Regions from separate parts of the Peribacillus sp. GL_122 genome, predicted to be linked through region 2. Evidence: riboswitches for the same ligand, from Rfam matches in the RefSeq annotation. Region 2 holds a riboswitch; each other region holds the start of a gene.
What was found. Region 2 has a riboswitch for glycine ahead of gcvT (glycine cleavage system aminomethyltransferase GcvT). Riboswitches for the same ligand answer to the same signal wherever they lie in the genome.

Region 1 (3,287 bases), 2.6 Mb from region 2:
CCAGTTGATCCCAAGGGAATACTGTCACGATGACGAATATGGCACCAATGTAGAAAATTAAAATGCGCCATATGATTGATTGGATCGCTTTTGTTACGGTCTTGGTTGGATTTTTCGCTTCTCCTGCTGTGATTCCGATAAGCTCAACGCCTTGATAGGAAGCCACTACTAGGGAAAGCGCGAAGAAGAATCCTGTCCAGCCTCCCGTAAAGAAGCCGCCATTTGCCCAAAGATTCGATAATCCAATAGCATCCCCGCCATTCCCTATTCCAAAGAAGATAAGGCCAAGGCCGGCAATGATCATCAATATAATCGTTATGATTTTTATAAGCGCAAACCAAAATTCAAATTCCCCGAAGGATTTAACCGAAATAAGGTTTGCCGCCCCCAAGATGATCATGGCGACCACACCTGGTATCCAAGCAGGTAACTCCGGGAACCAATATTGCATATACAACCCAACCGCGATGATTTCGGACATTCCGACGATTACCCATTGAAACCAATTGCTCCAAGCAGTCATATAACCTGCCAAGGGATGTATATAGCTGCTCGCAAAGGTTGCAAAAGAACCTGTAGTCGGTTCTAAATATAGCATCTCACCCATGGAACGCATGATGAAAAATATAAAAATACCTGCGATTGCATAAGCAAGCATAACAGAGGGCCCGGTCCATTTGATGGTGCTCGCAGAACCCATGAATAAACCGACCCCGATGGTTCCGCCTAAAGCTATCATTTGAATATGTCTTGATTCCAGCCCTCTCTTTAATTCCTTGTTCGACATGATTAACTCCCCCAGATGCAATATCGGTAATGCTTTTCCATCCTTGCCACGAACGACTCTCTTTTAATTAGAAATGCTTTATCGTAATCAATATTACATAACACTTCAATTATATTTCCTTATCTTATAATAGTAAATATTCTGTAAAAATACAATTGTATTTTTGAAAAAAACAGTTACCAATAATATCTTGTCGATTTTTCTAATCTAAAAATATCATTTTAAAAAAATGATGTTCAGTATTTTATAATAGTGATCGTTCAAAAAGAGCAGAAAACTATCACTTCTGCTTAAACCTTAAGTTAAATACAAACCACTATTAAACTGCGATAATGCCTGTTTCATTTCAAAAATATTTGTTGACCTACCGAAAAATTGATGATAGAATTCCAATATTATTTTATAAGCATAATGAATGATCCAACAGTGGAAGATTAACACTGACAGACATTTCTTCACAACCGCATACAAGCAAGCGATGAATGCTATGGATGACACTATAGCAGGAGCAGCTTCTGGAGAGACTGTACAAGATGCAGCGCCGAAGGATTCACAATCTCAGGCAAAAGGACAGAAGAGTAACGAATGATAGAATTGTTATTCTGAACCCTTTAAGAGATTGGTATTATCCAATCTCTTTTTTTATTGTCCATTTTGTGATTGGACTTAAAACTACACTCTTGAAAACCAATGGAATAGGCAAGCAGGGCAAAAAATCACGTCCCTCTCTCCAAGACCATGCAGGTTGAAATCATTCACTAACAAGACTATAAAAAACGGGGGCGTAAGAATTGGCTAAACAGGAATTAAAAAGAGATTTAAAAAATCGACATGTACAACTGATTGCAATAGGAGGAACCATTGGCACCGGTTTATTTTTAGGATCCGGAAAAGCCATACAATTGGCTGGACCTTCCATTATATTCTCCTATCTGATAATAGGGATTGCCTTGTTTTTTGTGATGAGGGCGCTGGGCGAATTGCTATTATCCAATGCAGGTTATGCATCATTCACTGAATTTGCAACCGAATATGTCGGTCCATGGGCTGGATTCGTGACAGGTTGGACATATTGGTTCTGTTGGATCATGACCGCAATGGCCGATATCATAGCTGTCGGTGTCTATATACAATATTGGTTCGATATCCCTCAATGGATTCCAGCTCTAATATGCCTAGTCATTCTGTTAGGGTTGAACCTATTGACCGTTAAGTTATTTGGCGAATTGGAATTCTGGTTTGCCATCATTAAAGTAATCACGATCCTTGCCTTGATCATCGTAGGAATCATTCTATTGATCATCGGCTTCAACACCAATACCGGAACGGTTTCCGTAACGAACCTATGGAATCATGGGGGCATGTTCCCCAATGGCATTTCCGGATTCCTATTATCATTACAGTTGGTCGTCTTCTCATTTGTCGGTGTCGAATTGGTCGGGGTTTCCGCAGCGGAAACGGCGAACCCGAGAAAGAACATTCCTTCTGCCATCAATAAAATCCCTGTCCGGATTTTACTTTTCTATGTTGGTGCCCTATTCGTCATTCTCTGTGTCAACCCATGGACACAACTTGATGCCTCAAGCAGCCCATTTGTAGAGGTCTTTGCGTTAATCGGCATTCCTGTCGCTGCAGGAATCATCAACTTCGTCGTGTTGACATCCGCTGCTTCTGCATGTAACAGCGGTTTATTTTCAACAAGCCGAATACTCTATACGTTAAGCAGGAATGGCGAAGCCCCTGCTAAACTGGAAAAATTAAATAAACAGGCTGTTCCAAGCAATGCCTTATTAACATCCACAATCGTTGTATCAATAGGGGCATTATTAAGCAAGCTGATACCGGAACAGGCATTTACCGTCGTGACGACCATCAGTGCCATCTGTTTCATTTGGGTATGGAGCATTATCTTGATCTCCCATCTCAAATATTCGAAAACAAGGCCTGATCTAAGAGCCGAATCGACTTTCAAGGCTCCTTTTACACCCTTTGTCAATTACGCCATTTTAGGATTATTCCTATTCATCCTTATTGTTATGCTGTTCGCTGAAGCTACACGACTATCACTGCTCTTGACCCCGATCTGGTTCATACTCTTGGTGATACTATATAACTATCGGAAAAAAAATAGCTAAAGGAAATAAAGCCTTGAATTCAATTCGAATTCAAGGCTTTATCCATCTAAGAAACATATCAAGATTAGGCAGTTGGCGCGTTTTTGCTAAAATATATCACCCAACTCCATTAAATTTTATATCAAAATAGTGTAAGCTATTATATATCATCGGACCTTTTTAAAAGAAGGTAAATCCGTCTTGTATGAATTTTCCTTCCCGGTTTGGTTCACCCAGCCATCAGTGGCATTGAAGAATAAACCCCATTGATGGACGTTTCACTTATTTAAAACGGAGGGGTTTGTTTAATGAAGATTATATATATCCTTACTCTAGTTCCTTTTATAGGCATACTAGGATTTCTACCTTTTGTTAATAAAATAGAA
Region 2 (3,287 bases):
TTCCCGCATCCAGTCTTTCTTTCCGCGCTTAAAACCGCCTCGGAAGGGAACCGAAGAAATTCCATTCTGCTGTAGGTACCATTGGAGATATAGCTGAGTCGCCCGGTATTCGGTAAAGATAATCACTTTGTCATCAATTTTCTTGATCAGTTCCAGTGCTTTTTCAGCCTTGGAGTTCTGAACTGTTTCATTCACTTTAGAAAATAAATCATCAAGCTTTGCCAAAAAGTCAGGGGAAGGCTGATCATATTTTTCTTTCATATTCTTTAATGTATAAAAGACCGCCTCTCTGCTGCTGCATGCTTCCCTTTGGAGAGTGAGAGCCGAAAAGGCGCTTCCTTTTGATCCATCCGAAATAGGCTTGAATTTGGAAACAGCATCGTACAATGCCTGTTCCGTTGGAGAAAATTCAATGGTGATGGTTTCCACATGCCGTTTTGTCCATTCAATGCCAGTATCGGCCCGCCGGTTTCGAATCATGACAGTATTGACCAGTTCCTTTAGGTGTTCATCTTCAATGATGTTCCGGCCTTTCCCTTTATACTTTTCCGAAAAGAGTGAGGCATTTCCCAAGTGGCCCGGTTTCAATAACGAAACGAGGTGAAAAATCTCCTCGACTTTATTTTGAATCGGAGTGGCTGTCAGGAGTAAACAAAATTTCTTTTTCAGATTTTGGACGAATTCATAGTTCTTCGTCTTATTGTTTTTAAGTTTATGAGCTTCATCAATAATGATGAAGTCATATTCCTGAGTAAAAATGATATCTCGATGTGGAGCGCGTTTCGCTGTATCAATGGATGAAATGACCACATCACAGGAGTCCCAAACATAACTTTTTCTCTGAACGACTGCCGGTATATGAAACTTGGTATTCAATTCAAAAGCCCATTGTGTGACAAGGGAGGCTGGAACAAGGATCAATACTTTTTTTACAAGGCCCCTAATCATATACTCTTTTAGGATCAAGCCTGCTTCAATTGTTTTTCCGAGCCCCACCTCATCAGCTAAAATGGCCTTTCCATTCATCTTTTCCACCACTTGCTTGGCTGCTTCCAATTGATGGGGAAGCGGGGTTAACTGCGGAAGGTGCTTGGGCGCCTGTAAACCTTCAAAATCAGGGATGATAAGATTTTCCTCCATTTGAACCGCCAACTTATAAAGCTCCCAATTTCCCCATGGACCGTCATTTTCCATTTTTTGCAGAAACTCGTCATTCCATTCAGAATTGAAGGATATATTGATTTTCATAGAAATAACTCCCTCTTAAATCATAATTTCCTTAATAAAAGGTCAAAACCCGAACATTTCGTATGTGAAGTAAGAAAAATATTTCTTTTCAAAAGATATTGCAGAGATAAGTTTCTTAGGGTAGGATATAAGTATATTTAGAAAATTCCAATTTCCAAACGCTACAAAGAATCTTTGTACATCGATTTTGCAGTTCGCGTTTTCTTAGTATGAGCTATAGGCTCCTAATTTATCCAAGATTACTGAAGGAGATCACTCAAACGGTTTCTGAAGTTTTAGGAGAATTGGCAGAGAATGCATTCCATGATGCTCAAAGGTTTTACCGATGCTTGGGGCTATTTCGCTTCCTTTCATTGGTAGACCATTCATATGCGGGTGAAGATAAGGGGAGAGACTACGGATGTAGCGCCGAAGGAGCAAACTTAGCAGTGAATCTCTCAGGCAAAAGAACTCTTATTGGACGCAACTCTGGAGAGCGCCGCCCGTTTTGGGACGGCCACCAAAGGGGAAAACCTATTACATAGGTAAACTTTCAGGTTTCAGGACAGAGAAAAAGCTCAAACGGGCTTTCTCTGTCCTTTTTTGTGCTTTTTTCACATCATGAATCAGGATATACCTGATGCGTAATGACAAGAAGCTTTTGATAATGAAGCCAATTAATTTAAAAAAATCTGAAGGGGGTCATTTTTTGACCAATTTAAAAAGAACACCACTATTTGAGGTTTATCGTGAATACGGAGGTAAAACGATTGATTTTGGCGGCTGGGAACTTCCTGTCCAATTTTCGGGTATAAAGGACGAACATGAAGCCGTACGTACAAAAGCGGGGTTATTCGATGTTTCCCATATGGGGGAAGTCGATGTTAAGGGTCCTGGGAGCCTTTCCTTTTTACAGAAGATGCTGACTAATGATATATCAAAGCTGCAACAGGGCGGTGCCCAATATACCGCCATGTGTTATGAAAACGGAGGAACGGTTGATGATCTTATCGTGTATAAAAGGGCTGAGGACGACTATCTGCTCGTGGTCAATGCAGCGAATACAGAAAAAGATTTCAATTGGCTGCAAGCTAATTTAACGGAAGATGTCCAAATTACGAATGTATCGAGTGACTATACACAGCTGGCACTTCAAGGACCATCTGCAGAAAAGATATTACAAAAACTATCGGGAAATACTGACTTAAGTGAAATTGGATTTTTCAAGTTCAAGGAAAATGTCCTGATCAACGGTATCTCCACGTTGGTATCCCGTACTGGATACACTGGTGAAGATGGGTTTGAGATATATAGCGACAGTGAAAATGGTCCTGCCCTTTGGAAGGCGATTATGGAAGCCGGAAAGGAAGAGGGGGTTCAGCCGATTGGTTTAGGTGCTCGTGATACCCTGCGTTTTGAAGCGAAACTGCCGCTGTATGGACAGGAGCTTTCAGCGGACATCACCCCGATGGAAGCTGGTATTGGTTTTGCAGTAAAAGTGGATAAGGAAGTGGATTTTTTCGGGAAAGCCGTTCTTGCTGAGCAAAAGGAGAAAGGAGCTCCCCGCAAGCTTGTGGGAATTGAAATGATTGACCGTGGCATTCCACGTCATGGGTATAAGGTCTACAGCGGTGATAAAGCCATTGGCGAGGTCACGACCGGTACCCAATCACCAACGTTGAAGAAAAACGTGGGATTGGTACTTATCGATAAGGAATTTTCGGTGCTGGATGCGGAAGTCGAAGTGGAAATCCGTTCCAAACGTTTGAAAGCCGTTATCATACAAACACCTTTTTATAAAAAACCACGTAAATAGAGAGGAATGGTCATTAGATGAAACATCGTTATTTACCCATGACAGAGCAAGATAAACAAGAAATGCTGGAAGCGATAGGGGTATCTACCGTTCAAGAACTTTTCAATGATATCCCTGAAAGCGTTCGTTTTCAAGGAGAATACGATATCAAGCCTGCTAAATCGGAACCTGCATTAATGAAAGAATTATCAAGGCTTGCTGCCAAGAATGCGGACCTTAAAACCTATGCTTCCTTCCTTGGTGC
Region 3 (3,287 bases), 1.1 Mb from region 2:
TGACTATCCACCTTTATATAATGATCCCGAACTAACAGGAAAAGTTGCTGAGTTTCTTAAGAATGCAAAGGATAAAGATATTAAAGAAGTAATGGAATTTCCAGCAATGCCGCCATCTGAAGACTTTGCTTACTATGCTGAAAAAATCCCTTCCTGTTTCTTTTACATTGCTTGTACACCTAAAGGAGTAGAAAAACCTTATTTTAATCATAATCCTAAATTTGATATCGATGAAGATGCCCTTCTCGTGGCAGCAAAAGCAGTAGGGTATGTTGTTTGTGGTTATTATGAGTTAGATTAAGGAAAAGATTAGAATCATTTGTAAGGTGTGGTTCAGATTACCACAGGATTTGCTGAATTAGATATTTTTATTAGTAAAAAGTAAAACGATTGCGGAGAAAGGCTAATGGCAGTACCTGATAGACGGATTCTCCGTGTGAAGGGAAACTTTCATGCACGGTGCGAGGTAGGGGCTGATTGATTCTATAAATAAAAAATCTAACCACCCTATTACTATGGAAAAGGCAACGATAACTTCGAATTTTCACCTATCTGTAAATAGGGAATGCAAATAAATCAACCCTTTTTATAGAATGAATCAATTGAATTTTTATAAGGGTGTGTTTGGATCATCCTAAACACGCCCTTAAAATATGTCATTTTATCAAGGTAAGGTATAGAATTGATCATACTTTATGGATATGTTTTAAAAGAAGAGGCTAACCAAATTAGAGGCCTGGTTTGACGCTGGTAAAGTGAAATGGGAGATGGTTTCGTTAACACGTCAAGCATTGTGAAAATGAATGCTTGATGATAAATATAAACCTTATTGATCCAAATTATGTTATTCTATTTTTGTTTACAACAGTCCGTCTGAAAAACTGTAAAGGGGGTATAAGGCTTAATGGTTAAGGAAAAAAAAATCAAGCTAAAGAAGCCAAAGAAGTGGTGGGTATGGGTTCTAGCAATAGTCATCATTGCTAATATAGCAGGTAGTGGGGCTGAAGAGGAAGTTGATAAAGAAGAGAAGGCTTCTGATACTGCTGAACTTAGGGAGGAAGCTCCTAGACAATCTTTACTGCTGCAAGGATTTTCGCGAGTCTCGAATTTTCTCTTTTTCCATACATTAATTATGTTAAAACTATAGACTCTATGCCCTTTCCCAACTTTAAAATTTACCCGTATTGTCAATCGGAAAAATGTAAAAATGTTTCGCTTATACATAAGCTTGTTTGGGATTCCTTGCGACATAGAAAAGCTGCTATAAGCTTGTTTTTTCGTAGCTAATAACTTCAAATTATACACTGTTCATAAAGTTCAAACTTGTCCATATTTAATTATCAGAAAATAGAGCTTTTTCAGATAATAATTGAAATATCCATTAAAACCCGATAATATACAACTAGTAGTACAACTCTATATCAGCGGATGAAGATTGTGGGAGAGACTAAACATTGTTTAGCACCGAAGGAGCAAACCCTAAAAAGCAGGGGACTAATCTCTCAGGTAAAAGGACTACAATTGGACGCGTCTCTGAAGAGAGCCATAGGCCACCGAAGGAGCTAAACTCTCAGGTAAAAGGACAGAGGAAGTTAGGAAAATCCCTATCTTTCCTCTGCCTTTTTTTGTACTTGGAAAGATAAAAAGAGAGGAGAGTGCATGGAGATATGTAGATAAATGAGTCTATCCTTTGATTTGTGCAACTAATGGTATATTTTCAAAAAAGGTTGGTAGATCTATTTCAAAAAACTATATCTAGTACCCACCAAGAAAGCGCTTACAGTGATAGGTCAGTCTCCCAGTATGCTAATAATTCACACTCATTGAAGGACTGAACCTTTATAAGGAAAAAATTCCAAGTAGCCTATAAAAGTAGAAAGTGGGGAATCGTATGCAGGAACAAAAGTTGGATAGAGGGTTAAAAAACAGGCACGTACAACTCATAGCTATTGGTGGTGCAATCGGAACGGGATTATTTCTTGGGGCAGGAAAATCTATTCATTTAGCTGGGCCATCAATTCTATTTGCTTACATGATTACAGGCATCATTTGTTTTTTAATCATGCGCGCACTTGGAGAACTACTCTTATCTAATTTGAACTATCATTCCTTTGTTGACTTTGTAAGAGACTATTTAGGTAATATGGCAGCATTTGTAACCGGCTGGACATACTGGTTCTGCTGGATTTCAATCGCAATGGCCGACTTAACAGCAGTTGGACTTTATACTCAGTATTGGTTTCCCTCCGTACCGCAGTGGATGCCTGGATTAATTGCACTAGTCATTCTGCTATTTATGAATCTTGCAACCGTAAAACTTTTTGGCGAAATGGAATTCTGGTTCGCATTAATTAAGGTCATAGCTATTCTAGCATTAATTGTTATCGGTATTTTCATGATTATTAAAGGCTTTTCCACTGATTCAGGCGCAGCAAGTTTCACGAATCTGTGGAGTCACGAAGGTATGTTCCCAAATGGAATAAATGGTTTTGTCCTCTCATTCCAGATGGTAGTGTTTGCGTTTGTGGGCATTGAACTTGTAGGACTTACAGCAGGTGAAACAGAAGATCCAGAAAAAGTTATCCCCAAGGCGATCAATAATATTCCTATTCGGATTATAATTTTCTACATTGGCGCACTTATTGTCATTATGAGTGTTTATCCGTGGAACGCAATCATCCCAACGGAAAGCCCATTCGTTCAAGTATTTGTGGCTGTAGGTATTGCTGGAGCTGCTGGTATCGTTAATTTTGTAGTCCTAACATCGGCTGCTTCGGCATGTAACAGCGCAATCTTCAGTACAAGCCGGATGGTATACTCACTTGCCAAAGATAAAAATGCACCTGTACCGTTTGCAAAACTTAATGACCGTAAAGTACCTTCCAATGCATTGTTCTTTTCAACTGTTGTCATTTTAATTTCTGTTGTTTTGAATTATTTAATGCCTGAAGGAGTATTTACCTTGATTACAAGTATTTCTACCGTATGTTTCATCTTTATTTGGGGAATTACAGTCATCAGTCATTTGAAATACCGTAAAACAAGACCAGATCTAGTGAAAAAGAACAAATTTAAATTACCACTTTATCCAATTTCCAATTACTTGATCCTTGTTTTCCTAGCGTTCGTCCTTGTTGTTCTTGCACTTGCGGACGACACTCGTGTTGCCTTATTCGTTACTCCTGTTTGGTTCATTATGCTGATTGCGATTTATAAGATGCGCATAACGAAGGTGGATCAGGAGAATCAGAGAGAGGTAGCGGGGAATTAAGAGGCAAGAAATCCTT

Region 1: it holds a riboswitch for glycine, as region 2 does, so the genes downstream of both, AC3ISB_RS03100 (amino acid permease) here and gcvT (glycine cleavage system aminomethyltransferase GcvT) in region 2, are expected to answer to the same signal.
Region 3: it holds a riboswitch for glycine, as region 2 does, so the genes downstream of both, AC3ISB_RS13020 (amino acid permease) here and gcvT (glycine cleavage system aminomethyltransferase GcvT) in region 2, are expected to answer to the same signal.

The regions. Positions count from the first base shown of each region.
Region 1 is NZ_CM174415.1:639,518-642,804, reverse strand. Features, by position in the region: gene AC3ISB_RS03105 (amino acid permease) at 1-787, opposite strand, end outside; glycine riboswitch at 1,293-1,371, shown strand; gene AC3ISB_RS03100 (amino acid permease) at 1,579-2,922, shown strand; gene AC3ISB_RS03095 (DUF3311 domain-containing protein) at 3,210-3,287, shown strand, end outside.
Region 2 is NZ_CM174415.1:3,844,381-3,847,667, reverse strand. Features, by position in the region: gene AC3ISB_RS18565 (DEAD/DEAH box helicase) at 1-1,248, opposite strand, end outside; glycine riboswitch at 1,624-1,711, shown strand; glycine riboswitch at 1,715-1,798, shown strand; gene gcvT (glycine cleavage system aminomethyltransferase GcvT) at 1,937-3,043, shown strand; gene gcvPA (aminomethyl-transferring glycine dehydrogenase subunit GcvPA) at 3,061-3,287, shown strand, end outside.
Region 3 is NZ_CM174415.1:2,698,154-2,701,440, forward strand. Features, by position in the region: gene AC3ISB_RS13010 (amidohydrolase) at 1-301, shown strand, start outside; gene AC3ISB_RS13015 (hypothetical protein) at 905-1,147, shown strand; glycine riboswitch at 1,429-1,528, shown strand; glycine riboswitch at 1,532-1,588, shown strand; gene AC3ISB_RS13020 (amino acid permease) at 1,892-3,271, shown strand.